Regions from separate parts of the Streptomyces sp. NBC_01618 genome, predicted to be linked through region 2. Evidence: predicted binding sites of a transcription regulator. Region 2 holds the regulator's gene; the other holds the start of a gene.
The links. Region 2 encodes HspR, which represses chaperone genes until heat shock. Its sites were predicted from a motif close to TTGAGNNNNNNNNNCTCAA; they were not measured.

Region 1: the regulator HspR is predicted to act here: its motif matches at 12,421-12,439, upstream of lon (endopeptidase La).

The regions. Positions count from the first base shown of each region.
Region 1 covers NZ_CP109297.1:5,472,201-5,488,061, forward strand. Annotated here, with positions in the region: gene OH735_RS25560 (aKG-HExxH-type peptide beta-hydroxylase) at 1-278, shown strand, start outside; gene fxsT (FxSxx-COOH system tetratricopeptide repeat protein) at 359-3,352, shown strand; gene OH735_RS25570 (multifunctional oxoglutarate decarboxylase/oxoglutarate dehydrogenase thiamine pyrophosphate-binding subunit/dihydrolipoyllysine-residue succinyltransferase subunit) at 3,471-7,280, opposite strand; gene OH735_RS25575 (ATP-binding protein) at 7,538-8,614, opposite strand; gene OH735_RS25580 (response regulator transcription factor) at 8,611-9,348, opposite strand; gene OH735_RS25585 (spermidine synthase) at 9,572-10,294, opposite strand; gene OH735_RS25590 (hypothetical protein) at 10,544-11,071, opposite strand; gene OH735_RS25595 (nucleotidyltransferase) at 11,359-12,195, opposite strand; gene lon (endopeptidase La) at 12,462-14,885, shown strand; gene OH735_RS25605 (polysaccharide deacetylase family protein) at 15,030-15,788, opposite strand.
Region 2 covers NZ_CP109297.1:3,712,046-3,727,906, forward strand. Annotated here, with positions in the region: gene OH735_RS17340 (hypothetical protein) at 1-649, opposite strand, end outside; gene OH735_RS17345 (polyamine aminopropyltransferase) at 792-2,393, opposite strand; gene OH735_RS17350 (DUF2617 family protein) at 2,479-3,000, opposite strand; gene OH735_RS17355 (hypothetical protein) at 3,331-3,651, opposite strand; gene OH735_RS17360 (pyridoxal phosphate-dependent aminotransferase) at 3,799-4,974, shown strand; gene OH735_RS17365 (YbjN domain-containing protein) at 5,086-5,646, opposite strand; gene clpB (ATP-dependent chaperone ClpB) at 5,816-8,401, opposite strand; gene OH735_RS17375 (pyridoxamine 5'-phosphate oxidase family protein) at 8,611-9,015, shown strand; gene OH735_RS17380 ((2Fe-2S)-binding protein) at 9,154-9,474, opposite strand; gene OH735_RS17385 (5'-nucleotidase) at 9,471-9,701, opposite strand; gene OH735_RS17390 (helix-turn-helix transcriptional regulator) at 9,833-10,819, shown strand; gene OH735_RS17395 (LuxR C-terminal-related transcriptional regulator) at 10,974-11,954, shown strand; gene OH735_RS17400 (heat shock protein transcriptional repressor HspR) at 12,307-12,753, opposite strand; gene dnaJ (molecular chaperone DnaJ) at 12,755-13,939, opposite strand; gene grpE (nucleotide exchange factor GrpE) at 14,033-14,680, opposite strand; gene dnaK (molecular chaperone DnaK) at 14,677-15,861, opposite strand, start outside.

The DNA of each region.
Region 1 (15,861 bases), 1.8 Mb from region 2:
GGCAGCGATCCGCGCTCGGCGCGTGGCGTGTCACCCACCGCGACCTGGCCTGGTCCGAACACGCCCGCTGCCGCGAACAGGTCGGGGCCGTACTGCCGGTGCTGGCCGGATCGGCTGCACTCACCCGCGAAGGCCGGGTCCTCGTCGACGAGATGATCACGGTCTACCACCGTCTGGACGATTGTCCGCCCCCCACGGGGCATCTCGCGCGCGCGCAGGCGTACGTGTCCACCGCGAAGGTGATATGGCAGCAGAGGAACGGCTCGCGAAGGCAGTGAGTGACCCCGCGATATCGATCGGAGCGACCATGCTCCGGTGTATGTTGACAAGGCTCGTACCGAAGCAGGGAGATGGTTGAATGCCCGGAACGCGTAAGCAAGTTGGGGCAACCGGGGCGCAGACCGTCACCATCAGTTTCGCCGGTTTCAACCGCGCCTGGGCGGCGTGGATCGCAGACCGTCTGGAGCGACGTGGCGTGACGGTCGTCCAGCAGCGCTGGGACCCCCCGGTGGAACTCCCGCTGGAGGAGGCCCTGCGGGATCTGACGCTGTCGCGCGGCCGGGTCCTGGTGGTCCTCAGCGACTGGTACTTCCAGCTCGGCCCCCGCAGCCACGACGAGTGGAGCAGGGCGCTGCGCGAGGTCGTCGCCCCCGACCCCGACCGCTTCGCCGCCGTGTCCGTCACCACGTCCGCGCTGCCCGGTGCGACCTCGGTCCTCGGCGCCGCCGACCTGACCAACGTGGGCGCCGACGAGGCCGAGCGGCGGCTCCTCGTCCGCCTGGGCCTGGACGCCGACCCGCTGCCCCATTCCGCGGAGACCGGGCCGGGACTGCGGTATCCGGCCGACACCCCCGAGGTGTGGGGCGGGGTGCCCCGGCGCAACACCCGGTTCACGGGCCGCGAGGAGCTGCTCAGCAAGGCGTACCGGGCGCTCCAGGACGCCGGACCGGGAGCCGGGGTCGTGACTCTGCACGGCATGTCCGGCGTGGGCAAGACCCAGCTGGCCGCCGAGTACGTCTACCGCTTCGGCTCCGAGTACGACGTCGTCTGGTGGGTGCCGGCCGACCGCCGCGCCCTCTACCGTCAGAAACTCGCCGAACTCGCCCCCGAACTGGGCCTGTCCACCGGCGCCGAGTACGGCGAACGGCTGCGCGCGGTACGGGACGCGCTGCGCCGCGGCGAACCGTACTCCCACTGGCTCCTCGTCCTCGACGGCGCCGACGAACCCGAACACATCTGGGACCTGGTGCCGACCGGCCCCGGACACGTCCTGATCACCTCCCGCAACCCGGAGTGGAGCGAGCACAACAGCAACCTCGTCGAGGTCCCGGTCTACGCCCGCGAGGAATCGGTCGCCTTCATCCGCCGCCGGGCCCCGCGCCTGACCCCGCCCGAGGCCGACCAGCTCGCCGAAGCCCTCGAAGACCTCCCGCTGCTCCTCGACCAGACCGCCGGCTGGCTCAACGACTCCGACATGTCGGTCGAGGAGTACATCGATCTCCTCGAAGGCGGCATCGACCAGGACGTCGTCAAGGTCTCCGCGGACTTCCCGCTCGCCTTCCAGACCGCCTGGTCGATACTGCTGAACAAGCTCAAGGACACCGTCCCCGAATCCGTCGACCTGCTGCGCCTGTGCAGCTTCTTCGCACCCGGCTCCATCCCCGTACGGCTGCTGAAGGAAATGCCCCCCGGCGAACTGCCGGAACAGCTCTCCGGCCTGATGAACGACCCGTTGCTGTGGAACAAGGCCATCGGCCAGCTCCGGCAGTACTCCGTGGTCCGCCTGGAGTCCCACGAATCGGTCGCCGACGAGGCGTCGTCCGGCGAATCGCTCTACATGCACCGCATGGTCCACCAGATCATCGGTAAGGACATGCCGGAACGGGACCGCCAGGAGTTCATCGACGTGGTCCGCCGGGCCCTCGCGGCCGCGGACCCCGGCCGGCCCACCGACACCCGTCTGTGGCCCGCCTACGCCGAGATCACCCCGCACCTGAAATGGGCGGACGTCCTCAACAGCACCGACCCGGCGGTGCAGACCCTGGTGCTCCACTGCCTGCGCTACATGTACCTCTCCGGGGAGTACCGGGCCGGCATCAAACTGGGCGCACGCGCCATGAAGGCGTGGCAGGAACTCCTGGGCGACGACTACTCCAGGGTCTGGGACCTCAGGTACCACTACGCCAACCTGCTGCGGGCCGTCGGCGACTACGTCGGCACGGAAGCCATCGAACGGGCCGCGGTCGAGCATCTGCGCGCCGAACGCGGCCCGCAGGACCTGGAACACCTGCGTGCCGCCAGTGGCCTCGCCGCAGACCTGCGGGGCCTCGGCCGGTACGACGAGGCGCTGGAGATGTCCGGCTGGATCCTCGGCACCTACCGCGAACTGCTGGGCGACCAGGACTCGCGCGCGCTCAACGCGCAGAACAACCTGGGCGTTTCGCTGCGTCTGCTGGGCCGGTACGAGGAGGCCCTAGAACTCGACCGGCGCACCCTGGACGCCCGGCGCAAGCTGTTGCGCCCGCGGCACAGCTGGACGCTCTACTCCGAGATCAACTACGCCACCGACCTGCGCCTGCTCGGACGGTACGGCGAAGCCCTGTCGCTCCAGAACCCGAGCGTCGTGCTGCACCGGCGGGTCATGGGCCAGGACAACCCGCAGACCCTGCGCGCCGAGCACAACCTCGCGCTGTGCCAGTACCGCTCGGGGGAGCGCGCCAAGGCGGCGGACCTGTTCACCCGGGTTCTGGAACGCTCCGAGCGGGTGCTGGGCGAGAACGACCCGCTGACGATGATGTTCGCCGCCAGCCAGAGCTTCTTCGCCCGGGAGAACGCCGACATCGACCAGGCCAGGGACATAAGCGAAAAGGTGGTCGCAGGCTACGTGGACATGCTCGGCGAGGGACACCCCTACGTGGCGGGGACCCGCGCCAACCATGCGCTGATCCTCCGTAACGTGGGGGAGCGGGACCACGCGCACACCCTCCTGGAGGAGGCGCTCGCCGACATGACGGAGGCCGTGGGCGAGAACCACCCCTGGACCCTCGGCTGCGCGGTCAACGCCTCGGCGCTGCGCAACCTGGTGGGCGACCCGGAATCCGCGGCCGCGCTGACGGAATCGGTCGTCGTCCGCGCCACCGAGGTTCTCGGCCGGACCCATCCGCTGACGCTCTCCGCCCGGATCGCGCACGCCGCGGACCTGCGTGGCATGCGCGACCGGCAGCGCGCGGACAAGGTCGAGACGGAGGCGTTGGAAGACCTGAAGGCGACCCTGGGCGACCAGCACGTCCACACGGTCTCGGCGCGCTCCCGCAACCGTCCGTACTGGGACTTCGAACCGCAGATGATCTGAGACCGACCGCACACGCCGAAGGGCCCGGCCCCGCGAGTTGTTCGCGGGGCCGGGCCCTTCGGGTCTTTCGTCCGGATCGTGCCTGACGAAAGACCCTGGGCGTGCGTACGGCGACCGGTCAGGCGTCGAAGACCTCGGCGACCAGCTGGGCCTGCTCGGCCTGGTGGCGCTTGGCCGAGCCGACCGCCGGGGACGAGCTGTGCGGCCGCGAGATGCGGCGCAGGCGCTCACCGTGCGGGACGTCGGCGCCGACGGCCAGGTCCAGGTGGTCGATCAGGTTCAGGGCGATGAACGGCCACGCACCCTGGTTGGCCGGCTCCTCCTGGGTCCAGAGGTACTTCTCGGCGTTCGGGTACTTGGCGATCTCGGCCTGCAGCTCGGCACCCGGCAGCGGGTACAGGCGCTCCAGGCGGATGATCGCCGTGTCCGTGACGCCGCGCTTCGTACGCTCGGCCTCCAGGTCGTAGTAGACCTTGCCGGCGCAGAAGACGACCTTGCGGACGTCGTTCGGGTTCACCGAGTCGTCGCCGATCACCGGGCGGAAGCCGCCGGTGGTGAACTCCTCCACCTTCGACGCGGCCGCCTTGAGGCGAAGCATCGACTTCGGGGTGAAGACGATCAGCGGCTTGTGGTGCGGGTTGTGCACCTGCCACCGCAGGAGGTGGAAGTAGTTCGACGGCAGGGTCGGCATCGCGACCGTCATGTTGTTCTGCGCGCACAGCGTGAGGAAGCGCTCCGGGCGGGCGGACGAGTGGTCCGGGCCCTGGCCCTCGTAGCCGTGCGGCAGCAGCAGCGTGACGCCGGAGGTCTGGCCCCACTTCTGCTCGGCCGAGGAGATGAACTCGTCGACGACGGTCTGCGCGCCGTTGACGAAGTCACCGAACTGGGCCTCCCAGATGACCAGCGACTCCGGACGGGCCAGCGAGTAGCCGTACTCGAAGCCCATCGCCGCGTACTCGCTGAGCAGCGAGTCGTAGACGTTGTAACGGGCCTGGTCGTCGGCGAGGTAGAGCAGCGGGGTGTAGTCCTCCCCGTCCACCTGGTCGACGAGGACCGCGTGCCGCTGGCCGAAGGTGCCGCGGCGGGTGTCCTGGCCGGCGAGCCGGACCGGGGTGCCCTCCATCAGCAGTGAACCGATGGCCAGGGTCTCGCCCATGCCCCAGTCGATCGTGCCGTTCTCCACCGAGGCCGCGCGACGCTGCATCTGCGGCATCAGACGGGGGTGGACGGTGATCCGGTCGGGGATGTTGACCTGCGACTCCGCGATGACCTTCACGACCTCCTGGGAGATCGCGGTGGTCACGGCGACCGGGAACTCGGGCTGGACCTCGGGGGTCTGTGCCGGAGCGGGCAGCGAGGTGGCCTCGCGGACCTCCGCGAAGACCTTCTCCAGCTGGCCCTGGAAGTCCTGGAGCGCCTGCTCGGCCTCTTCCAGCGTGATGTCGCCGCGACCGATGAGCGACTCGGTGTAGAGCTTGCGCACCGAGCGCTTCTTGTCGATCAGGGTGTACATCTGCGGGTTGGTGAACTCCGGGTTGTCGCCCTCGTTGTGACCGCGGCGGCGGTAGCAGATGAGGTCGATCACGACGTCCTTGTTGAACGCCTGCCGGAACTCGAAGGCGAGCCGGGCGACCCGGACGACGGCCTCGGGGTCGTCGCCGTTGACGTGGATGATCGGCGCCTCGATCATGCGCGCCACGTCGGTGGCGTACATCGAGGAGCGCGAGGACTCCGGGGCGGCGGTGAAGCCGACCTGGTTGTTGATCACCACGTGCACCGTGCCGCCGGTGCGGTAGCCGCGCAGCTGCGACATGTTGAGCGTCTCGGCGACGACGCCCTGGCCCGCGAAGGCCGCGTCGCCGTGGAGCGCGACGGGCAGGACGGTGAAGTCCGTGCCGCCCTTGTTGATGATGTCCTGCTTGGCGCGGGCGATGCCCTCCAGGACCGGGTCGACCGCCTCCAGGTGCGAGGGGTTGGCGGCCAGCGAGACCTTGATCTGCTCGCCGTCCAGACCGGTGAAGGTGCCCTCGGCGCCCAGGTGGTACTTCACGTCGCCGGAGCCGTGCATCGACCGGGGGTCGAGGTTGCCCTCGAACTCGCGGAAGATCTGCGCGTACGACTTGCCGACGATGTTCGCCAGCACGTTCAGCCGGCCGCGGTGGGCCATGCCGATGACGACCTCGTCGAGGCGGGCCTCGGCGGCGGAGTCGATGACCGCGTCGAGCAGCGGGATGACGGACTCGCCGCCCTCCAGCGAGAACCGCTTCTGGCCGACGTACTTGGTCTGCAGGAACGTCTCGAACGCCTCGGCGGCGTTCAGCCGGCGCAGGATGCGCAGCTGCTCCTCGCGCTCGGGCTGCTGGGCGCGCGGGCGCTCCACCCGGTCCTGGAGCCACTTGCGCTGCTTCGGGTCCTGGATGTGCATGAACTCGATGCCGGTGGTGCGGCAGTACGACTCACGCAGCACACCGAGGATGTCGCGGAGCTTCATCATCGACTTGCCGGCGAAACCGCCGACCGCGAAGTCCCGCTCCAGGTCCCACAGGGTGAGGCCGTGCTCGGTGATGTCCAGGTCGGGGTGCTTGCGCTGGCGGTACTCCAGCGGGTCGGTGTCGGCCATGACGTGGCCGCGGACCCGGTAGGAGTGGATCAGCTCGAAGACCCGTGCGGCCTTGGTCACGTCGTTGTCGTGCGAGGCGTCGATGTCCGTGAGCCAGCGGACCGGCTCGTACGGGATGCGCAGCGACTTGAAGATCTCGTCGTAGAACTCGTTCTCGCCGAGCAGGAGCTGGGCGACGATCCGCAGGAACTCGCCGGAGGCGGCGCCCTGGATGACCCGGTGGTCGTACGTCGAGGTCAGCGTCATGACCTTGGAGATGCCCAGCTTGTTCAGGGTGTCCTGGGAGGTGCCCTGGAACTCGGCGGGGTAGTCCATCGCGCCGACGCCCATGATGAGGCCCTGGCCGGGCATCAGGCGGGGCACGGAGTGCACGGTGCCGATGCCGCCGGGGTTGGTCAGCGAGGCGGTGACGCCGGTGAAGTCGTCCATGCCGAGCTTGCCGTTGCGGGCGCGGCGGACGATGTCCTCGTAGGCCTGCCAGAACTCGAAGAAGTTGAGCGTCTCGGCCTTCTTGATGGCCGCGACGACCAGCTGGCGGTCGCCGTTCGGCTTCACGAGGTCGATGGCCAGACCGAGGTTGACGTGCTCCGGCTTGACGAGGGTCGGCTTGCCGTCCTTCACCGCGAAGGAGTGGTTCATCGCCGGCATGGCCTTGAGGGCCTGCACCATCGCGTACCCGATGAGGTGCGTGAAGGAGATCTTCCCGCCGCGGGCACGCTTGAGGTGGTTGTTGATGACGATGCGGTTGTCGAAGAGCAGCTTCACCGGAACGGCGCGGACGGACGTGGCCGTCGGCAGCTCCAGCGAGGCGTTCATGTTCTTCGCGACGGCGGCCGACGGGCCGCGCAGCGTCACGTACTCCGGGCCGGCCGGGGCCTCGGTGGCCGGAGCCGCCGCAGCCTTCACCGGGGCCTCGGCGGGCTTCGCGGCCGGCGCGGCCTTCGCCGGTGCTGCCGGGGCAGCGACGGCGGGGGCGGCCTGTGCGGGCGCCGGAGCCGCGGGCGCCGGGACCTGCGCCCCAGGGGCCTGGGGCGTGGTGGTCGGTGCGGTGGCGGCCGGGGCCGGGGTCACCGCAGCCCCAGCGGCTGCGGCGCCGGGAACGGGCTTGTCCGCCGTGCCGGACGTACCCGGCTTGTAGTCGGCGAAGAAGTCCCACCAGGCGCGATCGACCGAATTGGGGTCCTGGAGGTACTGCTGGTAGATCTCGTCGACGAGCCACTCATTGGGGCCGAAAGCCGCAGCCGGGTCGGAACCCGGGCTGGCTTGGTCGGTCGAGATGCTCGAGTTACTGGGGGACTGAGACGACACGGCGGCAACCGCCCTCTTCCGCTTCACAAGGTGATGGACAGCGGAAATCAAGGCTACGCCTCCCGAGCCGTTCCATGCAGGCCGGGCCGGTCTTCGTCGTGCAAGTCACATCAGAAGGCGGGTTTCGGCGCAAGAAATGGCGGGAAATAACCATGGTTCCGCTGCACTTCGGGTACGCAGGGCCGCAGCTACGGCCCCTTGGACCGTACCCCTGAAAGAGAACACGCAGAACGTGCCCTTCCGGTTCGAACCCTATGTCAACCTCGCGGTTGCGGGATCCCCGGAAGAGTGACCTGGATGCGGCAGCCGCGTGCGGATTCGGCCACACCGATGCGGCCGCCGTGCAGATCCACCGCCCAGCGGGCGATCGCCAGGCCCAGACCCGTACCGCCGTCGCTGCCGGGACCGTGCGGGGACGGCACCTCGCCGCGGTTGAAACGCTCGAAGACCCGGTGCCGCTCGGCCTCCGGAATGCCCGGCCCCTCGTCCAGGACCTCCAGCGCCAGGGACTCCGGCCCGGCCCCGCGCCGGGCGAGGACGGTGACCCGGCCGTGCGGTGGGCTGTGCTTGACGGCGTTGTCGATGAGGTTGGCCACCACCTGGTGCAGCCGTTCCGCGTCCGCGTGCGCGGTCAGCTCGGGCGGCGACACGTCCAGATGCAGATGGACGTCCTTGCGGGTGTGGTTCCCGGAACCGGAGGGCAGCCGGCGGTGCGAGGCGGCGAGGTTCGCCTCCTTCAGCACGCCCGAGAGATACGGCCACACCTCGAAACGGCGGGCCTTCAGCGTGACCACACCGTTGTCCAGACGGGACAGGTCCAGCAGCGTCTCCACCAGCCTGCCGAGCCGTTCGGTCTGCCTCAGGGCCGTGCGCATGGTCTCCGGATCGGCCGAGGACACCCCGTCCACGACGTTCTCCAGCACGGCTCTCAACGCCGCGATGGGTGTCCGCAGCTCATGGGACACATTGGCCACCAGCTCCTTGCGGTGCCGGTCCACGGCCTCCAGATCGTCCGCCATGAGGTTGATCGTCTGGGCCAGGTCGCCGAGCTCGTCACGCCGCCCGGCGCCGCTCACCCGTCTGGTGTAGTCGCCGTGCGATATCGACCGGGCCACGGTCGTCATCTCGTCCAGCGGCGCCGTCAGGCCGTGCGCCACGAACTGGGTGATCAGCAGGGTCGCGATCACCGAGAACACCGTGATGAAGCGCAGCTCCGTCCTGGTGCGCAGGGCCACCATCAGCAGCCCGGTGGTGATGAACACCGAGACCACCACGAGCGTGCCCAGCTTGGCCTTGACCGAAAAGGGACGCAATCCGGAACCGGTCCGGGTCATGGCGACGGGGTCTCCAGGGCGTAGCCGACCCCGTGCACGGTACGGATCCGCTCCGCACCGATCTTCCGGCGCAGCGCCTTGATGTGGCTGTCGACGGTACGGGTGCCGGAGGCGTCCGCCCAGTCCCAGACCTCGGCCAGCAGCTGCTCCCGGGAGAGCACCGCACGCGGCGTATTGGCCAGGCAGACCAGCAGATCGAACTCGGTCGGCGTGAGGTGGACGTCATCGGCGCGCACCCGGACCCGGCGCTGCGCGTGATCGATCTCCAGCTCACCGAGGCGCAGTATGCCGCTGCGCGGAGTGACCGCGGCCAGCGCCGCACGCTCGACCCGGCGCAGCAGGACATGCACCCGGGCCGCCAGCTCGCGCATCGAGAACGGCTTGGTCATGTAGTCGTCGGCGCCGACCCCGAGGCCGACCAGCATGTCGGTCTCGTCGTCCCTGGCGGTCAGCATCAGCACCGGCACCGGCCGCTGGGCCTGCACGCGGCGGCAGACCTCCAGGCCGTCGAAGCCGGGAAGCATGATGTCGAGCACCATCAGATCCGGCTGCCACGCCTCGGCCGCGTCCACTGCCGCGGGGCCGTCGAGTGCGGTCTGCACCAGAAAGCCCTCGGCCCGCAGCCGGGCGGAAATGGCATCGACGATCGTGACGTCGTCCTCGACCACCAGCACCCGGCGCTGCGCGCCCGGGGTGGCCGCGACACCGTTGTGGGTGGTGTGTGTCTGTTCCATCGCCCCGCCCCTGCCCGTTCTCACGGGGGCCATTCCCCCGGACGCACGGTCTTCGCTTGTGAATGTCATGGGTGATCCCGTCACCGGTCAGCAGCGTAAAGGCAGCGGAGTGCTCTCGGCTACGCAGGGTGTATCGGCTTGGGTGCGACGAAGTGGCGGAGTGTCGGCCTTGTGGCGCTTGGCCCCCGGGCGTCCGGGGGCCGTGGATACCCGGTGGGGGCTCTCAGTCTGTCCGAAGTGCGAGATGCACCACGTCGGGAACACCTCGGGCAACGGGGATCTCTTCGGTCCTTACCCCGCCGAATCCGGCATTCCGCAGGCTCTGTTCGAAGTCGGCGGACGGCTGTGCGGACCAGACCGCGAGAACGCCGCCCGGCGTGAGCCGCTTCCGGCAGTCCGCCAGACCGGCGGGGGAGTACAGGCTCGTGTTGTCCTCGGTGACGGTCCAGTCCGGCCCGTTGTCGATGTCCAGGCACAGGGCGTCGTAACGGTCCGTAGTCGTGCGCAGGTACGTGACGAGATTCGTCGTCAGGATCGCGGTCCGCGGATCGGCGAGCGCCGCACCGGAGATCCGCGCCAGCGGCCCCTTCCGGTGCCAGTCCACGATCGCCTGCTCCCGCTCGACGACGGCGATCCGCCCCCACCGCGGCTCGGCGGCGGCCCGCACGAGCGAGAACCCGACCCCGAGCCCCCCGATGAGCACCGACGGCGCCGTCCGGCCCGCGGGCAGCGCGGCCAGCGCCGCGTCGATCAGTAGCCGCTCGGACCGCCCGTCCGAGGTGTCCATGAGGAAGCATCCGTTGGCGATGATCTCGAAGTCGTCACCCCGCTCCCGCAGGACGACCTCGCCGCACGGTCCTTCCCGGCGGTCGAGGGTGACGGGGGCGAGGGTGCCGAGGCCATGGATCACGGGGCTGTGGAACGTGGGGCCGTGGATTTCGGGCATGGTACGGGTCTCCGGTGGATGACGGATGCGGTTGACGGATAAGGCCCCCGCCATCCTGGCCGGTCGACGAGGCCGGAGGCCAATCGATTGCCTGATCCGTGCGGTTGGCCGGTCGGCGTGGTCGGGGGTCGGTGGATCGCCGGATTGCCTGATCCGTCCGACACGGCCGGTCGGTGCCGCCGGAGGCCGGCGGACTGCCGGATCCGTCCGACCTGTTCCCGTCTGTCCGGGGGCGCGCGAGGTCGCGCGTTACGCGCCCTCCGGGCGTGCGCCGCGCACCGCGAGGAGGACCGCGCCGACCGCGTACGCCGTCAGGGCCACCGCCCACGCCCCGGCCTGCGAGCCCGGCTGCATCGGCCACGCCCACACCGCCGCCGCGCCGCCGTGGGTGCGGGGTGCCGCCAGATGGACGGCGCCGCCGTAGACCGTCATCGGCAGCCAACTCAGCCGGGCACCGATCAGCGCGGCGGAGGCCACGGCCACCCCGGTCGCGCCGAGCACGTTGCGCACCATGGCCGGCCCGCCGAACGCCTCCGGGTGCCCCGGGACCGCCAGCGCGAGCGCCACGGTCGTCAGCACGGTCAGGGCCAGCAGCCGGCGCGGCCACCAGCGGCGTACGGCGGTCCGGTCCAGCTCGTCGCTGTCCGCGTGCAGGCTGGTGCCGATCGCGGCGGAGGCGAGCAGCGGGGCCAGTACGACGACCGGGATGCGGGCGGTGTGGTCGGAGTACGGCCTGGTTTCCAGCCAGTGGGCCGCGCCGGCGGCCACGAGAACGATGCCGGTCAGGGCGACGGCGGTGAGGGGAAGGGCGCGGGAGCGGATATAGAGGACAGGGACGGGCGGTGCGGCGTGGATCGGATCGGCCGGTGGCTCAAACGTCTCCAGATGGTCGAAGGATCTAGCCGCCAGCGCCCTGTGGGTAGTCGGCGGGCTCGGCTCCCCGTACGTCTTCGGTTTCGCTCTCGTGCTGACCGCGCTGGGGGCATTCCCTGGCGCTGGTGCTCGGCGTGGCCTGCTGGCCACTGCTGCGCAGGGCCGGGGCCCGGTGACCGGGGGTGCGGTGGTCAGGAACGTGGGGCCTTCTCGCCGTGCACCGCGAGGTACTCGGCCGCCAGCCAGGGAGCCAGGTCGTCGATGAGCATCGCGAGAACGGCCGGGTCGGCGGACGGGGTACGGCCCGTGCGCGCGGCCGTCCGCATCTGTTCGACGCGCTCCGGGTGGTCCGGGTAGTAGCCGGCGAACACCTCGGCGGACTCGGCCAGGTCGCTGGTCCAGCCGCCCCACCGCGGCATGACCAGCGTGAAGCCCGACCGGACGATGCGCCGGGCGGCGCCGCGGCTGAGGCTTCGGCGTTCGGCGTCCGTGGTGGCCTCGGCGGCCCGTCGCTGCCAGCGGGGGATCGAGAGATGCAGGTCCCCGTTGGTCTCGCGGGCGAGCAGCGGGGTGGGGCGGTAGCGCGGCAGCCGCGCGGCGAGGTCCTCGCCCAGCAGTGGGGTGCACAGGCAGGCGAGGAAGAAGCCGAAGTCGTTGCGTTCGAGTTCGCTCGTGACGGTGTCGGCGGCTCCCAGGAGGATGCCGACGCCGTCGATCTGGCCGAACGAGCCGTCCAGCTCGGCCTCGATGGTCCGGGCCGCCGCCAGGTCGGCCTCGGTGGGCTCGGCGCGCAGGACGAGCAGCAGGTCCAGGTCGCAGACGCCGGGAACGGCCGTGCCGCGCGGAATGCTGCCGTAGATGTACGCGCTGTGCAGCCTGGCGCCGCCGAACGTCTCGGCGATCCGGGCGCGGGCCGCGTCCACCACGGGGGCGAACACCGCCGGCACCCGGGTCAGCGAGCCTTCCCGCCGGATCGTCCCGTCCGGATTCAGCCCCCGGCCGCCGCTGTCGTCGCCGTAGTCGTTCATGCGGTCACTCTGCCCGCGTTCCGGCCGGTTGCCGACCGGTTTTCGCAGGCCGGGCGGCTCGGATCGACGGAGGCCGGAGCGGCTCGGATCAAAACGGACGCGCGCAGGGTTCACCGCTGCGTGCATGTGCGCAGGACCGGACCCGGCCTGCCGGGCGTGCGCACAGCGTTCAGCTGATCGCTCACAGCGAACACACCGCGGGGAACAATGAGCGGCTCACAAGCATTGAGTCTGCATAGCTCAACTTGACTGCCGAAGGGGAGATCATGGCTACCGAGTCCAATGCGGTCACTCCGCTCGCCCTGCCCGTGCTGCCGCTCGACGACGAGGTCGTGCTGCCCGGGATGGTGGTGCCTCTGGACCTGTCCGACGCCGATGTACGCGCCGCCGTGGAAGCCGCACAGGCCGCAGCCCGCGAGGGCGGCGGCAAGCCCGAGGTGCTGCTTGTGCCACGGGTAGACGGTACGTACACCGGCACTGGTGTCATCGGCACCGTCGAACAGGTCGGACGGCTTTCGGACGGGGATCCGGGCGCGCTCATCCGCGGCCGTGGCCGGGTGCGGATCGGGGCCGGGACCAGTGGTCCGGGCGGGGCGCTCTGGGTGGAGGGGACGCGGGTCGACGAGGCTGTCCCCGATCCACTCCCCGGGGCCGCCGCCGAGCTGGTCAAGGAGTACAAGGCACTCGCCACGAGCTGGCTGAAGAAGCGCGGTGCCTGGCAGGTCGTGGACCGGGTCCAGCAGATCGAGGACATCTCCGCGCTCGCCGACAATTCCGGTTACTCACCCTTCCTCACCACCGCCCAGAAGGTGCAGCTCCTGGAGACCGTCGACGCGGTCGCCCGGCTGAAGCTCGCCATCCAGTGGCTCGGTGAACACCTCGCCGAGCAGGATGTCGCCGAGTCCATCGCCAAGGACGTCCAGGAGGGCGTCGACAAGCAGCAGCGCGAATTCCTGCTGCGGCGCCAGCTCGACGCCGTACGCAAGGAGCTCGCCGACCTCAACGGCGACCCGGAGGACGAGTCCGACGACTACCGGGCGCGCGTCGAGGCCGCCGACCTTCCCGGGCACGTCCGCGAGGCCGCGCTCAAGGAGGTCGACAAGCTGGAGCGTTCCTCCGACCAGAGCCCCGAGGGCTCCTGGATCAGGACCTGGCTCGACACCGTCCTGGAACTGCCGTGGACGGAGCGGACCGAGGACGCCTACGACATCCGCGGCGCCCAGCAGATCCTCGACGCCGAGCACGCGGGCCTGCAGGACGTGAAGGAGCGGATCACCGAGTACCTGGCGGTCCGCAAGCGGCGTGCCGACCGCGGCCTGGGCGTCGTCGGCGGGCGGCGCGGCGGTGCCGTGCTGGCGCTGGTGGGGCCGCCGGGCGTGGGCAAGACCTCGCTCGGTGAATCCGTCGCGCACGCCATGGGCCGCAAGTTCGTCCGCGTCGCGCTCGGCGGGGTGCGGGACGAGGCGGAGATCCGCGGTCACCGGCGTACGTACGTCGGCGCCCTGCCGGGGCGTATCGTCCGGGCCATCAAGGAGGCCGGTTCGATGAACCCGGTCGTCCTGCTCGACGAGATCGACAAGGTCGGCTCCGACTTCCGGGGCGACCCGGCGGCCGCCCTGCTCGAAGTCCTCGACCCGGCGCAGAACCACACCTTCCGCGACCACTACCTGGAGGTCGAACTCGACCTCAGCGACGTCGTCTTCCTGGCCACGGCCAATGTGCTCGAAGCCATCCCGGAAGCCCTGCTCGACCGGATGGAACTGGTCAGGCTCGACGGCTACACCGAGGACGAGAAGGTCGTCATCGCCCGTGACCACCTGCTCCCGCGCCAGCTGGAGCGGGCCGGCCTGGCGAAGGACGAGGTGACGCTCGACGAGTCCGCGCTGCGCAAGCTGGCCGGCGAGTACACCCGCGAGGCGGGCGTACGGAACCTGGAGCGGGCCGTCGCCCGGCTGCTCCGCAAGGTCGCGGCACAGCACGAACTGGGCGACCGGGAGCTGCCGTTCACGGTCACCGAGGCGGATCTGCGCGGTCTGATCGGACGGCCGCACCACGTCCCCGAGTCCGCCCAGGACCCGGCCGAGCGCCGCACCGCGGTGCCGGGCGTGGCCACCGGGCTCGCGGTGACCGGCGCGGGCGGCGACGTGCTGTTCGTGGAGGCGTCGCTGGCCGACCCGGAGACCGGGGGGTCCGGACTGACCCTCACCGGTCAGCTCGGCGACGTCATGAAGGAGTCCGCGCAGATCGCGCTGAGCTTCCTGCGGTCGCACGGCGCGGAACTGGAGCTGCCGGTCGCGGATCTGAAGGACCGCGGCGTGCACATTCACTTCCCGGCGGGCGCGGTCCCGAAGGACGGCCCGAGCGCCGGCATCACGATGACGACGGCGCTGGCCTCGCTGCTCTCCGGGCGGCTGGTCCGTACGGATGTGGCGATGACCGGTGAAGTCTCGCTGACCGGGCGGGTGTTGCCGATCGGCGGCCTGAAGCAGAAGCTGCTGGCCGCGCACCGGGCCGGAATCACGACCGTGGTGATCCCGAAGCGGAACGAGGCGGACCTGGACGATGTCCCGGCCGAGGTCCTGGACACCCTGGAGGTCCACCCCGTGACGGATGTGCGCCAGGTGCTGGAGATCGCCCTCGCCCCGGCCGCCGCGGCCAGGCCCGAGGAGAGGATCCCGGCCGCGGCGTAGCGGCCACGGCGTGACGGACGTGGCCTCACGTGCGCGACCGGTACGAACGGCCCGCCTTCCCGGCAACGGGTGGGCGGGCCGTTCTCGCGTTCCGGCCTACGGGTCCGGGGCGGGCCATTTCCGTGTTCCGGCCGGAAAGCGCGATCAGGGGCGGTAGACGGTCCCCGGGACCGGTTCGGCGGGTGCCATCAGCTGGGGGACGGTGACGAAGGTGTAGCCCTGCTTCTTCAGCGCGTCGATGATGCCGGGCACGGCGGGCACCGTGCCCTTGTAGATGTCGTGCAGCAGGATGACGCCGTCCTTGCTCGCCTGGTCCAGGATGCGCTTCTTGATCAGCGCCGAGTCGTTCGTGGAGTAGTCCTTGGCGGTGGCGCTCCACAGGATCTGGGAGAGCCCCAGGTCCTTGCTGATGTCCGAGACGGTGTCGTCGGTGCGGCCCTGCGGCGGACGCATCAGACGCGGCTTCTTGCCGGTGATCTCCGCTATCGCGTCCTGCGTCTTCTCCAGCTCGGCGCGTATCTCGGCGGGCTTCCTGTCCGTCAGGATCTGGTGGGTCCAGGTGTAGTTGGCCACCTCGTGCCCCTCGGCGGCGAGCCTGCGCACGGTGTCGGGGTACTTCTTGACGTGGTTCTTGCCGAGCAGGAAGAAGGTCGCGTGCACCTTCTTCTCCTTGAGGATGTCCAGGAGATGCGGGGTGTCCTCGCCCGGTCCCGCGTCGAAGGTCAGCGCTATGCACTTCGCCTTGCGGCAGTCCACCGGACCGAAGGAACCCTTGGCGTCGGAGCCCGCGTCGCCGCGCGCCGAGGCCGGCGCGGTGGTCTGCATGGAGCAGCCGCTCAGTGTCAGGGTGAGCGCTGTCACAAGGGCGGCGGCCAACCCCGTACCGATCGACTTCGTCTTCATGGACAAGGCGGGTCACTCCTCCGTGGCTGAACAAGGCACGCGATGTGCGGCAGAGGAGGACTGTACACACGGG
Region 2 (15,861 bases):
CGGTGGCGGCGGCGTCGGCGATGTCCGCGCCGGAGTCGGCGGCTTCCGGAGCAGCGCCGCGGGCGTGGGCCGCGCCGGTCGTGTCGGCCTCTTCGGCCGCCTCCTCGATGGCCTGCTCCACCGCTTCCCCGACGGACCGCTCGGCCTCGTCGAGCACCTCGCCCACCGCCGCGCCGCCCGCGGGGCCGTCCGCACCGCCCTCCGCGAGCGTCTCCGTCACCAGCTGCTGCGCAAAGCGGTCCAGCAGGCGGCAGGCCGCCGCGAGGGCCGCCGCCGGGTCCAGGTCCAGGATGCGGCCGTCGCCGCTCGCCGTACCCGTGAACCCGATCGCCGTACCGCCGTCCTTCCGCGTCAGGGCGATCGTCAGGGCCAGCTTCGCCGAGCCGGTCCCCCGGGCCTCGACGCCCTCGCCCGTCACCAGGATCCCGGCCCCGCCCGGACCGTCCTGCGGGGAGGCGGTGAACCGCAGCGCACCGCGGTACGTGATCGTGTGGCCGTCGACCCGGACCTTGAGCCGACCGGACAGCGGGCCCGCGGACGCGTCGGCGTCCTGCTGGAGCCCTGGTACGCAGCGCGCGACGCGGGCGGGATCGCCCAGCGTCCGCCGAAGGGCCGGGACCGGAACCGGAACGAACACCTCATGCTCCATGGAAACCGAGCCTACTCAGCCCCGGCCATCCCGTCAGCGATTCCGCGTCGCGGAGCCACCGGGCTTACGGCGTACGAGGCCGGCCCACCGCCCCTTCCCACACCGCGCCCGGCCCGACACCCCTCCCCACACAGTGCCCGGTTCACCCCTCCTCCCAGTACCGCGGATGCACCAGCGTCGACGGCGGCAGCGGTCCGCGCGGCCGGGCGCTCTCCGCGTCCCGCCCCGCGCGCACCAGCGAGGGCTGTGTCAGCGACCGCAGCTTCGGCACCTCCGGGCCGAGCCGGAGCGCGGGCGACTTGCCCCGGCCGGCGAGGACGAAGCCCCAGCCGTCCTCGGCCTGCGCCCGGTGCGTGGCGCGGTCGGGGCCGGCCGCGAAATCGGAGAGCCGGCCGCTGATCCGGTACGGGCGGGTGTGCAGGCCCGCCGCCCTCATCGACGCCTCCACCGTCCAGTACGTGCGCGGCCGGGTGACCGGCGGCCCCCCGTGCACCACCAGCCGGCCGCCCGGGGCGAGGGTCTCGGCGATCAGGCCGTAGAACTCCGCCGAGTACAGCTTCGTGCTGTCGGAGATCCCGGGGTCGGGCAGATCGGAGATCACTACGTCGTACCTGCCGTGCGCCCCCCGCAGCCAGTTGAAGGCGTCCGCATCGACGGCCGTCAGCCGCGGATCACGGAACGCGTGGGCGTTCAGCGCCGAGAGAGCGCGGTCGGTACGGGCCAACCGGGTGAGACCGGAATCGAGCTCGACGAGGGTGACGGCGCGTACGTCCGGGTAGCGCAGCACCTCCCGGGCGGCGAGGCCGTCGCCGCCGCCCAGGATCAGAACGCGGGCGCGCGGCCCGTTCATCGCCGGGTGCACCAGCGCCTCGTGGTAGCGGTACTCGTCGCGCGCGCTGACCCGCAGCCGCCCGTCCAGATACAGGTCGAGGGAGCTGCGGCCCGCCCCCGTCAGCACGACCTCCTGGACCCCGGTCTGCACCGCGACCCGCACCCCGTCCCCGTACACGGCACGCCGCGCCGCCCGCTCGAAGTCGTCGACCAGCGCGGTCGCGGTGGCGAGCGCGGCAATCACGGCGACGTTGACGAGGATCAGCAGCCACCGGGAGCGCGGAGTGAGGTCCCGCCGGAACACCCACAGCACCAGCGCCCCGCCCGCCACCGCGTTGACCGCGCCGGTGAACAGCGCCCCGGTGAGCTGGCCGAGCACCGGCAGCAGCAGAAAGGGGAACGCCAGCCCGCCGACCAGCGCGCCCACGTAGTCGGCGGCGAACAGATCCGCGACGGTCCCGCCCGCGTCCTGCCGGTCGACCCGCTGGATCAGCGTCATCAGCAACGGGATCTCCGCACCGATCAGGACGCCGATCGTGAGCGAGAAACCGACCAGGGCGAACTGCGACTCCCCGATCCAGGCGAACGACGCGTACAGCACGACCGCGGAGGAACCGCCGACAAGTGCGAGCGCCGCCTCGATCAGCCCGAAACCCACTGCGGCACGGCCGCGTAAACGTTTCGCGAGGAGCGAGCCGACGCCCATCGCGAACACCATCACGGAGAGCACGACGGACGCCTGGGTGACCGAATCACCGATCAAGTAGGACGCGAGCGCCACCAGTTCGAGCTCGTACACCAGACCGCAGGCGGCACAGACGAAGACAGCGGCCAGCACGAGACACCGACCGGTCCTCGGCCGTACGGGAAGACGCGCCGCGCCCCCTCGCAGCGACACCTGCTGGTTGATCATGATGCGAACGCTACGTCACAAGATGGTGGCCGCCTGTCACCCACACGGGTGTAAGTGGCGCGCCCACAAGGGAGTTGGGTCCGTGTCAGAGCGCTGCCGCCGGCATCCGCACCCCCACTCGGGTACGTGTCACCACCAACTGCCCCTCCTGCGGGTACGCATGCCAGGTGCGCCACCGCACCTGGCCCTCGGTCCGCTGGGCGAGCATGGCGGTGAAGGCGTGCGGGCTGCCGGGGAACGTCCCGGCGAGACCTTGGGGATGGTCGGTCACGAGCGCGAGGAGCTCCTGCGCGCGCCCGGCGAAGGAGCCCGCCGAGAGCGTCTCGACGCGTGCCGCGAACTCGTACTCCCATTCGCCGAGCCGCTTGGCGACCCCGAGCGGCAGCGGTGTGCTGCTGCCGGGGATGCACGCGACGGTTTCGGAACAGGTGCCCCGGTCCTCCTCGAGGAGTACCTGGTGGGAGGCGCCCAGCAGGCGCATCTGGAGCCGGGCACCCGCGAGATCGAGGTCGAGCACGGCCAAGGCGGGGAGCGGTTCGCGCCCCAGCGCCCAGGCCAGGTCAGCAGCACGGGTGTCGGAATAGGCCGTCTGGAGGGTCGTGAGCATGGGTCGGCTCCGCAAACAAGCGTGGACACATGGACAGGGGACGCCTCCGACGTGATTGCACGCGGGAGGGGGGAAGCGCCCGATCAGGTCCAACTGGGGTCCGAGGGCTGGATGTTCTCTCCATCGAGGGAATCACGAATAAGCCGCATCCACAGCGTTTTTACCCAACTTGCCGTGGTTTCCATCCCCTCGGGTGCCTCTCGGATCACCTGTTCACCGGCCTCTCGCGGAATGCCCAACAAAAAGGTGCCCGGCGGGAGTTCACCCGCCGGGCACCTGTCGGGCACCGGGCACGGTGGCACTGCCCGGCCGCGGACCGACTGCCCCGTGTCAGTCGCCTCCGCCCCCGCCGCAGGACGAGCCGCCACCGCACGAGGAATGACCTCCACCGCACGAATGACCACCGAAATGTCCGCCCGAGTGACCACCCGAGTGGCTGCCGCCGCCGCAGGACGAGCCACCGCCACCGCTGTCACCGCCACCGCTGTCACCGCCCGCCCACCAGCTGCCGTCCCCGGCGCTGCCATCGCCCGCACCCCGGCGCACGCTCCGGCCGCGCGACTTCTTCCTGCCCCCGGCCCCCTTCACGAGCGAGACGATCAGTCCGATCACCGCCGCCGCGATCACCACTCCGACAAAAGTCCCCACCACCGACCTCACGTCCTTCCGTTCCCCCGAAGCGAGGTCCCCCGCTTCCGTCTGCTCCGTCCGCTTCTTGCGTGAGTGGGGGATGCCCTTGTCCCCGTACGGCCAAAGCAGACTTGAGCAACTCCAGAGCTTCCGCGCAGGATGGCGGACATGACACAGGGACGACCGCTGCTCAACCGCCGCCTCGCAGAGTTCGGCACGACGATCTTCGCGGAGATGTCGGCGCTCGCCGTACGGACCGGCTCCATCAACCTCGGCCAGGGCTTCCCCGACACCGACGGCCCCGACGAGATCCGCGAGGCCGCGATCCGTGCCCTGCGCGCCGGGCACGGCAATCAGTACCCGCCGGGCCCCGGCGTCCCCGAACTGCGCACCGCGATCGCCGACCACCAGCAACGGCGCTACGGGCTCGCCCACGACCCCGACTCCGAGGTCCTGGTCACCGCGGGCGCCACCGAGGCCATCGCCGCGGCCCTGCTGGCCCTGCTGGAGCCCGGCGACGAGGTCATCGCCCTGGAGCCCTACTACGACTCGTACGCCGCCTGCATCGCCATGGCGGGCGGCAGCCGCGTCCCCGTCACCCTCCACCCCGACGCGGCCACCGGCACCTACCGCCTCGACCTCGACGAACTGCGCGCCGCCGTCACCCCCCGCACCTGGCTGATCCTGCTGAACACCCCGCACAACCCCACCGGCACCGTCCTCACCCGTGAGGAACTCGGCGCGATCGCCGAACTGGCCTGCGAGCGCGACCTTCTGGTCGTCACCGACGAGGTCTACGAACACCTGGTCTTCGAGGGCGAACACCTCCCGCTCGCCGGCTTCCCCGGGATGCGTGAACGCACCGTCACCATCGGCTCGGCCGGCAAGACGTACTCCTTCACGGGCTGGAAGGTCGGCTGGGTCACTGCGAGCCCGGAACTGGTGACCGCCGTCCGCTCGGCGAAGCAGTTCCTGACGTACGTGTCCGCGGGCCCGTTCCAGTACGCGGTCGCCGAGGCGCTGCGGCTGCCCGACAGCTACTACGACGGGCTGCGCGCCGAGCTGCGGGCCAAGCGGGATCTGCTGAGCGACGGGCTCACCGAGGCCGGTTTCGAGGTCTACCGCCCGGCCGGCACGTACTTCGTCACCACCGACATCCGTCCCCTCGGCGAGAGCGACGGCTTCGCGTTCTGCCGGTCCCTGCCCGAGCGGTGCGGCGTCGTCGCCATCCCGAACGCGGTCTTCTACGACCACCGGGAGCAGGGTGCGCCGTTCGTACGGTTCGCCTTCTGCAAGCGTGACGACGTACTGGCCGAGGCGGCGTCCAGGCTGAAACGGCTGTAGCGGCTCCAGCGGCCGAAGCGGCTGAAGCGGCTGAAGCGAAACGCGGTCCGGCCCGGGGCGGCGGTCATGAGCACCGCCGCCCCGGGCCGGACTGTCACTGCTGTGCGGGACTCAGGCGCCCGGAGGGGTCGGGTCCCCGCCGTCCGTCTTCTCCTCGGCCGGCGTCAGGCCCAGACGCTCCTGCAGCCACTTGTCGAACTCGATCGAGGCGCGCACCCAGCTGACCGTCGACGAGACGAAGTGCTCCAGGCTGACGCCCGTACCGATGAGCATCTGCGCCTCACCGATCAGACGGACCGAGACCTCGGTGTCCTCGGAGCCCTCCTCGGGCTCGTGGGTGTGCGTGTAGACCTTGGGCCACAGGGTGCGGCGGTTCCAGTCGTCGATCGCGTCGAGAAGGACCGGACGCTGGTCCGCGGCGTGCGGGCGGTCGTAGAACGTACGGACCGAGAAGACCTGCTGCTCGTCCTCGCCGCGGAACATGAAGTACGTGCGGAAGTCCTCCCACGGCGCCGCGAGGTCGCCCTCGTCGTCGACGACGTACTTCAGCTCCATCTGTTCCAGGAGCTGCTTGACGAGGTCCTGGTCAGGGACGACGGGGCCCTCCGGTCCTGCGGCCTGCGGTTCGGGCTGGCCCCCGAAATTAGGAATCGAGGACGGATCGATGCTCACCGTGTTTTTCCCTTCGTGCGGTTGGCGCCATCCTCTCCCATGGCGGGCGGGGGATGGCAAGCCCGGAGGGGCCCGATCCGCCACGAGCTGACACGCAGCCGGTGCGGACCGGGCCCGCCGGGACCGTACAAGGTGACTGCCACGGGGCCACCACGGGGGGCCGGGGCGGCTACGAAGCGGGGCCGACGAGCAGGCCGTCCCCGACCCGGTCCACCCGGACGGTGTCCCCGTCCCTGACCTCGCCGGCGAGGATCTCCTTCGCGAGCCGGTCGCCGATCGCCGTCTGGATGAGGCGGCGCAGCGGCCGTGCTCCGTAGGCCGGGTCGTTACCCTCCTCGGCCAGCCACGCCAGGGCGTCCGGCGTGACGTCCAGGGTGAGCCTGCGCTCGGCCAGCCGCCCCGCGAGCCGGTCGATCTGGAGCTTCGCGATGTGCGAGAGCTCGTCGCCGGACAGGGCGGAGAAGACGACCAGGTCGTCGAGCCGGTTGAGGAACTCCGGCTTGAACGAGGCCCGTACGACCTCCAGGACCTGTTCCTTCTTCACCTCGGGCTGTGTCAGCGGGTCCATCAGGAACTGGCTGCCGAGGTTGGAGGTCAGGATCAGGATGGTGTTACGGAAGTCCACCGTCCGGCCCTGTCCGTCGGTGAGCCGGCCGTCGTCGAGGACCTGGAGCAGGATGTCGAAGACCTCGGGGTGGGCCTTCTCGACCTCGTCCAGCAGGACGACGCTGTACGGGCGGCGGCGGACCGCCTCCGTGAGCTGCCCGCCCTCCTCGTAGCCGACGTAGCCGGGCGGGGCGCCGACAAGCCGCGCCACGCTGTGCTTCTCGCCGTACTCGCTCATGTCGATGCGGACCATGGCCCGCTCGTCGTCGAACAGGAAGTCGGCGAGGGCCTTCGCCAGCTCCGTCTTGCCGACGCCGGTCGGGCCGAGGAAGAGGAACGAGCCGGTGGGCCGGTCGGGGTCGGCGATTCCGGCGCGGGTACGGCGTACCGCGTCCGACACCGCCCGTACGGCCTCGGTCTGCCCGATGAGGCGCTTGCCGAGCTCGTCCTCCATGCGGAGCAGCTTCTGGGTCTCGCCCTCCAGCAGCCGGCCGGCCGGGATGCCGGTCCAGGCGCCGACGACATCGGCGATGTCGTCCGGGCCGACCTCCTCCTTCACCATCGTGTCCTTGGCGGCCTCCTGCTCGGCCTCGTCGGCCTCCGCGAGCTCCCGCTCAAGGCCGGGGATCTCCCCGTACAGCAGCTTGGAGGCGGTGTCGAAGTCGCCGTCGCGCTGGGCGCGCTCGGCCTGTCCGCGCAGGTCGTCGAGGCGCTCCTTCAGCTCACCGACACGGTTGAGGCTCTGCTTCTCCTTCTCCCAGCGGGCGGTGAGACCACGCAGCTCCTCCTCCTTGTCGGCGAGGTCGCGGCGGAGCTTCTCCAGACGCTGGACGGAAGCGGCGTCGGTCTCGTTCTTCAGCGCCAGCTCCTCCATCCGGAGGCGGTCGACGGCACGCTGCAGTTCGTCGATCTCGACGGGCGAGGAGTCGATCTCCATGCGCAGCCGGGACGCCGACTCGTCGACCAGGTCGATCGCCTTGTCGGGGAGGAAGCGGGAGGTGATGTAGCGGTCGGACAGGGTCGCGGCGGCGACCAGCGCGGAGTCCGCGATCTGCACCTTGTGGTGCGCCTCGTAACGGCCCTTGAGGCCGCGGAGGATCGCGATGGTGTCCTCCACGGACGGCTCGGCGACCAGGACCTGCTGGAAGCGGCGCTCCAGGGCGGGGTCCTTCTCGATCCGCTCGCGGTACTCGTCGAGCGTCGTCGCACCGACCATGCGGAGCTCGCCGCGGGCCAGCATCGGCTTGAGCATGTTGCCCGCGTCCATGGCGGAGTCCCCGCCGGCGCCCGCGCCCACGACGGTGTGGAGCTCGTCGATGAACGTGATGATCTGGCCGTCGCTCTCCTTGATCTCGGAGAGGACGGTCTTCAGCCGTTCCTCGAACTCGCCGCGGTACTTGGCGCCCGCGACCATCGCGCCGAGGTCGAGCGAGACGAGCCGCTTGTTCCGCAGGGACTCGGGGACGTCACCCTTGACGATGCGCTGGGCGAGCCCCTCGACGACGGCGGTCTTGCCGACTCCGGGCTCGCCGATGAGTACGGGGTTGTTCTTCGTACGCCGCGACAGGACCTGGACGACACGCCGGATCTCCTGGTCTCGTCCGATGACCGGGTCGAGCTTGCCTTCCCTGGCGGCGGCCGTGAAGTCCGTACCGAACTTCTCCAGGGCCTTGTACTGACCCTCCGGGTCGGGTGTGGTCACCCGGCGCCCTCCCCTGCTCTTCTCGAACGCGTCCAGCAGCCTCTTCGCACTGGCTCCCTGAGCGCTCAGGATCTCACCGGCGCGGCCGCCCTCGGCGGCGATCCCGATCAGCAGGTGCTCGGTGGAGATGTAGTCGTCGCCGAGCTCCTTCGCGCGCTGCGCGGCGTCCGCGATGACGGCGAGCAGCTCGCGGTTGGGCTGCGGCGGGGCGACGGTCGACCCGGTGACGCTGGGCTCCGCGCCCAGGAGCCGCTCCGTCTCGGTGCGTACGACGATCTGGTCGGCCTCGACGGCGGCGAGAAGGTCGATGATGTTCTCGTTGTCCTCGCCCGCGAGCAGCGCGAGCAGCAAATGCCCGGGGGTCAGATCGGGGTGTCCGTCCTTCACGGCCCTGCTGGTGGCCGCGTTGATGGCGTCCCGGCTCTTGTTGGTCAGCTCGGCGTCCACGTGCGCTCTCTCCTCCTTGCGGTGACTGGTCTCTCCACAACACTGACTGAGTCAACGTGCACAAAGTTGAGTCTATTCCACTCAACCCGGCATCGCGCCTCTTCCGAGTGCAATTTCGAGTCCGAGTCCGAGTCCGAGTCAACCGGCCGGAGAGGACCTCCGCCACCGCAGGGGCGGGCCACGGATGCGCACTCCCTACCCTGTTTCCCATGGCAGTCGACGTGACGAATCCGAGCCCCGAGTACCTCGCGTTCTGGCGCGAGTACCACCTGTGCACCCTGACCACACCCCGCCCCGACGGCACGCCGCACGTGGTGCCGGTGGGGGTGACATACGACCCCGAGGCCGGGCTCGCCCGCGTCATCACCAACAAGGGCAGCCGGAAGGTCGCCAACATCCTGGCCGCGGGCCCGTCCGGCGCCCGGGTCGCGGCCTGCCAGGTCGACCGCGGCCGCTGGGCGACCCTGGAGGGCCGTGCGACGGTACGCACGGAACCGGACGTGGTCGCCGACGCGGTACGCCGCTACGCGGAACGCTACGAACGCACCCCGGCACCCAACCCGGACCGCGTCGTCATCGAGATCACCCTGGACCGGGCGCTCGGCAGGGCGTGAGCAGGACTGCGGACTTCCGGGGCTCCCCCGGGGCTTGCGACCCAGGGCCCGGACAGCACAACGGCGCCATCGTGTTCAGGTCACGATGACGCCGTTGTGTGGGGGAGTGCCGAGCGACGTGTAACGACGGGGGATCGCTCAGGCACTGCGGGAGGTGGCGGAAATGGTCTCTGGCTCGAACAGCTGGTGGTCCCGACGGTCGAGGTTGACGAAAATCATGTCGTACCGAATCGCGCAGCGAACGGGCTGCGGGGCTCCACGCGGCTTGCGGAGGCAACGGTAGGCACGCACTTCGTCGTCTTCCTCGCGTGCGACAACGATGGGGTCGCCGAACAGAGTGACCATCAGCGAGTCGCCACAGCGGGGGATGGCAGTGACGAGATCGATGAAATGCCAGCCTGATCGGTAGGCCGTGGCCATTTCCCGCCGGAAGGTCCGGTCGTCCGGCGGGATGGTCACGCGCTTGCCGACTTCCCTGGAGCTATGTCCCAGGCAAGGTCGGATGTCCGCGCGCCCGTGACGTCGGCGGGGAGCGCGTCCCAGGCGAGGTCGGGGGGCGCCACGGCCTGAACCTGCGCCCCTGCCGGCGCACTGTCCCAAGCAAGGTCCAGGGTGCCGATCGCACCGAATGTCAGCCCGGCGGAGAAGGCCGCAGCAAGCACCGAGCGAAGCATCTTGTTACTCATAGTGGGCTTCGTCCTCACTTCCAAGGTTTCCTCTCCCCCGCATGACAAGACGATTGCTCATTGAGGCACGTCAATGCCACAGAAGCGATGCATCATGTTCCTGCAGATGCATGTTCCTGGGGGGTGGGCAAATGGTCACAAATGAAGCAAACGCGACACATCCCCACTCCGTCAGCGCTCTGTGCGACGAGGGAGCGCGGCTGTACGCCAGCGCGCTGAGCGTAGGCAAGATAGCGCGCACCGAGGTGGCGCCGGCCCCCTGCCTGCTGGAGTTCGCGCTGCTGCACCCCGACCCCGACGACGACACCTGGCTCCGGCCGGCGCCGCCGTCCGCCGCACTGACTCAACTGCTGCACCCGATAGAGCGTGAGATCCAGGACCGTCGACGCCTCACGGTCGAACTGACGGATGCGTTCGAACCCTTCATGGCCATCAGCGCCCAGGCGCCGCCGACCACTCATGCGATCACGGTGCTCGAAGGCATTGACCGGATCAATGCGTCCATCGAACTCGCCCTGACCGAGTGCAAGTCGGAAGTCCTCACCATCCAGCCCGGTGGCGGGCGCAGCGAGGACGCGCTCAACATCGCGATAGAACGCGGAAACATTCTCACGCAACGCGGCGTCGGCATGCGCACCCTCTATCAGCACACCGCCCGGCACAGCCACGGAACCCTCACGTACGCGGCACGCATGGCAGAGGGGAAGGTGGAGATCCGCACTCTCGAAGAGCTCATAGAACGGCTCATGATTTTCGATCACACCGTCGCTTTCATCCCCGCCACGGACGATCGGAGAGTGGCGCTGGAACTGAGACACCCAGGCATTGTGGAGTACCTCGTCAGCGTCTTCGAGCAGTTCTGGCAGCGTGCGGTCCCACTGCAGGAGCAGATCCCGTACGACCCGACGCTCGAAGGCATCTCCGGGGTGCGGCACTCCATCGCGAAACTCCTCGTCGAAGGTCACGTCGACGAGGCCATCGCCCGCCGCCTCGGCATGAACGTACGAACGTGCCGCGCACATATCGCCAAACTCAGCGCCGCTCTCGGCAGCAACAGCCGGGCACAGCTCGGTTACCTGATAGCCCGGTCAGGAATCCTGGAACAGGGACCGGACTGAGCCGGACCAAGGGGGACCGCAACCGCAATACGGGGGAGAGCGACCGCGGCCCCCGACGCCGGAGAGGTTCATCACCGGGTACGACGAGCCTCTCCCGCCACCTACGCTTTCACCACCGTCATCTTGTTGCATTGCCGGAAGTGGGGGGTCACAGATGGGCAGAGACGAGGACGAAATCGCACACTCCCACAGAGACGGCGCATTGTGCGAGGCGGCCCTCCGGCTCTACGCCGAGGCACTGAGAACCGGACGGATCGCGCGGGCCGCACTGGAACCCGCCCCCTGCCTCACCGAGATGGCACTGCTTCACCCCGATCCACAGGACAGCGCCTGGATGCGTCCCGTACCGCCCTCGTCCGGCCTGGCCCATTTGCTGCAGCCCATCACCCGGGAGATCCACGAGCGGGTACGAATGGCCGCCTCGCTCACCGAGGCACTGGCGCCACTGGCCTCCATCGCGAGCGAGGATCCCAACCTTGCCATCACCGTGCTCGAAGGCATGCCTCTGATCGAGTCGGCCATTGTCGACACCACGCGTGAGGCCAGGCAGGAAATCCTCACACTGCAACCCGGCAGCACCCGGCCGCCCGAGCAGCTTCAACTCGCCCTGACGAACGCCAGGTCGACGCTGGACCGCGGCATCCCTCTCCGCCACATCTACCAGCACTCGGCGCGCTACAGCCCGGAACTCAGGTCCTACGTGGACCAGATACCCGCAGGAATTCTGCAGGTGCGTACCCTGGAGCAGACCGTCGAGCGCCTCCTCGTCTTCGACCGCGCCGTGGCCTTCATCCCCGCCACCCCCGAACGCGACGTGGCCCTGAAGATCCGCCACCCCGCACTGGTCCGCTACTTCGTCCAGGTCTACGAAGTCCTGTGGGCGCAGGCCACCCCGCTCACCGAGAACCTGCCGGCAACGGCTCCCGGCGCCTCCGTCACCGCCGTCCAGCTCAGCATCGCCCGCCTCCTCGTCGAGGGCCACGTCGACGAGATCGTGGCCCGCAAACTGGGCATCAGCGTCCGCACCTGCCGCGCACACATCTCCCGGCTCATGCGGACGCTCAACGCCTCCAGCCGGACTCAACTCGGGGCACGCCTCGTCCAGTCGGGGATGGTCGACGCAGAGTCTCGCTGACGTCCGAACTCGCGGGTGTGGCCGAGGCCGGCCGGCCATCGACCTGCGCACCGGCCGCGATCCACCCCACAGCCCCGCTCAGTCGCACGGTCCACACCAGTACAGAACGCAACCCCCGCCCCTTCCTCCCGCCCGCCAGCCTCGAGCCCCTGTCGGCGCTCAGCGCTCAGCACGCCGGAGCCTCCCACAACTCCACGGCGACGCACGGGGATTGGACCCGGCGCGAGATCGACCCGTCGCCCCAAAGGGCTCGATGGACCGGATGGTCTCGATGAACAAAGGACAAAGGCCCGTCACCCGTGAAACACACGGGTGACGGGCCTCGTCCGTCGTGCGGGTACGCCGGTCCCGCTCAGTCCTTCGGCCGTTTCGGCCGCCAGACCACCAACGCGCTGGTCTGCTGCACGTCCTGGTACGGCACCAGATCGCGCCGGTACGACGCATGCACCTGGGCCTCACGCTGCTGCATCGCCGCCGCCGCACCGTCCACGGCCGCCGAGAGTTCAGCGACACGCTGCTGGAGGGCCGCGACCTGGTTCTCCAGCTCGATGATGCGCTTGATACCGGCGAGATTGATCCCCTCGTCCTGCGACAACTGCTGTACGGTACGCAGCAGTTCGATGTCACGGGCCGAGTAACGCCTGCCACGCCCGGCCGTCCGGTCGGGCGAGACCAGGCCGAGACGGTCGTACTGGCGCAGCGTCTGCGGATGCAGGCCCGAGAGCTGGGCCGCGATCGAGATCACGTACACCGGTGTTTCATCGGTCAGTTCGTACGGATTACGTCGTCGGCCGTCCACCTCAAGCTCCCTTCGCTGCCTGGAAGATCTCTGCCCGCGGGTCACGGCCCGCAGTCGCCTTCCGGTAGGCCTCCAGCGCTTCCCTGGCCTCGGCGCTCAGCTCCCCGGGCACCGACACCTCGACGGTCACCAGCAGGTCGCCCCGGGTGCCGTCCTTGCGTACCGCGCCCTTGCCCCGGGCGCGCATCGTGCGCCCGTTGGGGGTACCGGCCGGCAGCTTCAGGGTGACCGGCGGGCCGCCGAGCGTGGGCACCTTCACCTCGCCGCCGAGCGCCGCCTCCGTGAAGTCGACGGGCACGGTGACCGTGAGGTTGTCGCCCTTGCGGCCGAAGACCGGGTGGGCGTCGACATGGACCACGACGTACAGATCGCCGGCCGGTCCGCCACGCTCGCCCGGACCGCCCTTGCCGCGCAGCCGGATCCGCTGACCGTCAAAGACGCCCGCCGGGATCCTGACCTGCATGGTCCGGGAGGACTTCGCCCGTCCACTGCCCTTGCAGACATCGCAGGGGTCCTGGGCGATGAGGCCCCGGCCCTTGCAGTCCACGCAGGGATCGGTGAGCGAGAAGCCGCCGCCGGTGCCGCGCGACACCTGGCCGGTACCGAGACAGGTCGGGCAGACCCTGGGGGTGCCGTTCTTGTCACCGGTGCCGGAACACGCCTTGCACGGCGCCTGGCTGGACATCCGCAGCGGGACCGTGGCCCCTTCGACCGCCTCGGTGAAGCTGAGCGTCACCTCGGACTCGATGTCCTGGCCGCGGCGCGGCTGCACCCGCGTCCCCGTGCCGCCCCGGTTGAACAGACCGCCGAAGACATCGCCCAGACCGCCGCCGCCGAAACCGCCGGCTCCGCCGCCCTGGCCCCCGCCCTGGGCCCCTCCGAAGAGGTCGCCCAGGTCGAAGTTGAAGTTGCCTCCCGCGCCCGGGGGGCCGGCCCGGAAGCCGCCGTTGCCGAAGAGGGCGCGCGCCTCGTCGTACTCCTTGCGCTTCTTGCTGTCGCCGAGGATGTCGTTCGCCTCGGAGATCTCCTTGAAGCGCTCCTCCGCCTTGTCGTCGCCCTTGTTGGCGTCCGGGTGGAACTCGCGGGCGAGCTTCCGGTACGCCTTCTTGATCTCGGCATCGGTGGCGTCCTTGGGGACGCCGAGGACCTTGTAGTAGTCCTTCTCGACGAAGTCCTTCGTGCTCATCGACGTCCCTCCTTCCGGACGATCGGCCATACGACCGGCCCGTTGGCCGGTCGCATGGCCGGGCGGTGGGCAGCGAGGTGGTCAGACAGGATGTCAGACCTCCTCGGTGCCACCGCTCTCCTCGTCGGTTGCCTTCTCTTCCTTGGCAGCCGGTGTCGCACCCGGCTGGGGTTCGGCCACCGCCACCCGCGCGGGGCGGATGGTGCGCTCGCCGATCCGATACCCCGGCTGCAGGATCGCCACGCAGGTCGTCTCGGTGACGTCCGGCGCGTACGAGTGCATCAGGGCTTCGTGGATCGTCGGGTCGAAGGGCTCGCCCTCCTTGCCGAACTGCTGCAGGCCCAGCTTGGCGACGACCGTCTCCACCGATTCGGCCACCGACTTGAACCCGCCCACGAGCTCGTTGTGATCCCGGGCCCGGCCGATGTCGTCGAGCACGGGCAGGAGCTCGGACAGGAGACCCGCTACTGCGATCTCCTTGACCGTGGCCCGGTCCCGCTCGACGCGACGGCGGTAGTTCTGGTACTCGGCCTGGAGCCGCTGGAGGTCGGCCGTGCGCTCGTTGAGCGCCGTGCGGACCTGGTCCAGCTGGGCCGTCAGACCGACTGTCTGTACTCCGTCCCCGGCCGCCGGCGCCTCCTCCTCCGGAGAGGAGGGGGCATCCTTCGGCTCAGCTCCGTCGGAGGCAGCGCCGGAGGGGACGTCGGACTTCTCCTCGAAGCCCGGAGTCTCCTCGGTCACACCGCACCGCCCTTCGCGTCCTTCTCGTCGTCCACGATCTCGGCGTCGACGACGTCGTCGTCGGCCTTGGCCTGCTGAGCGCCCGGCTGCGGGTCGCCGTCGGCCTGGGCGTTGGCGTACATCGCCTGGCCCAGCTTCTGGGAGATGGCCGCGACCTTCTCGGTGGCGGTACGGATCTCGGCGGTGTCCTCGCCCTTGAGCTTCTCCTTCAGCTCGGTGAGCGCGGTCTCCACCTCCGTCTTCACGTCACCGGGGACCTTGTCCTCGTTGTCCTTGAGGAACTTCTCCGTCTGGTAGACGAGCTGCTCGCCCTGGTTGCGGGACTCGGCGGCCTCGCGGCGGCGGTGGTCCTCCTCCGCGTACTGCTCGGCCTCCTCACGCATCCGGTTGACCTCGTCCTTCGGCAGCGAGGAGCCGCCGGTGACGGTCATCTTCTGCTCCTTGCCGGTGCCGAGGTCCTTGGCGGCGACGTGCATGATGCCGTTCGCGTCGATGTCGAACGCGACCTCGATCTGCGGGACGCCGCGCGGGGCCGGCGGCAGGCCGGTCAGCTCGAACATGCCGAGCTTCTTGTTGTACGCCGCGATCTCGCGCTCGCCCTGGTAGACCTGGATCTGGACGGACGGCTGGTTGTCCTCGGCCGTCGTGAAGATCTCGGAACGCTTGGTCGGGATCGTGGTGTTGCGCTCGATGAGCTTCGTCATGATGCCGCCCTTGGTCTCGATACCGAGGGACAGCGGGGTGACGTCGAGCAGCAGGACGTCCTTGACCTCGCCCTTGAGGACACCGGCCTGGAGCGAGGCACCGATCGCGACGACCTCGTCCGGGTTCACACCCTTGTTGGCCTCCTGGCCACCGGTCATCTCCTTGACGAGCTCGGCGACGGCCGGCATACGGGTCGAGCCACCGACGAGAACGACGTGGTCGATCTCGGTGAGCTGGATGCCCGCGTCCTTGATGACGTTGTGGAACGGCGTCTTGCAGCGGTCCAGAAGGTCGGCGGTGAGCTGCTGGAACTGCGAGCGCGTGAGCTTCTCGTCCAGGTGCAGCGGGCCCTCGGCGGACGCCGTGATGTAGGGCAGGTTGATCGACGTCTCGGTCGAGGACGAGAGCTCGATCTTCGCCTTCTCGGCGGCCTCGCGCAGACGCTGGATCGCCATCTTGTCCTTGGACAGGTCGAC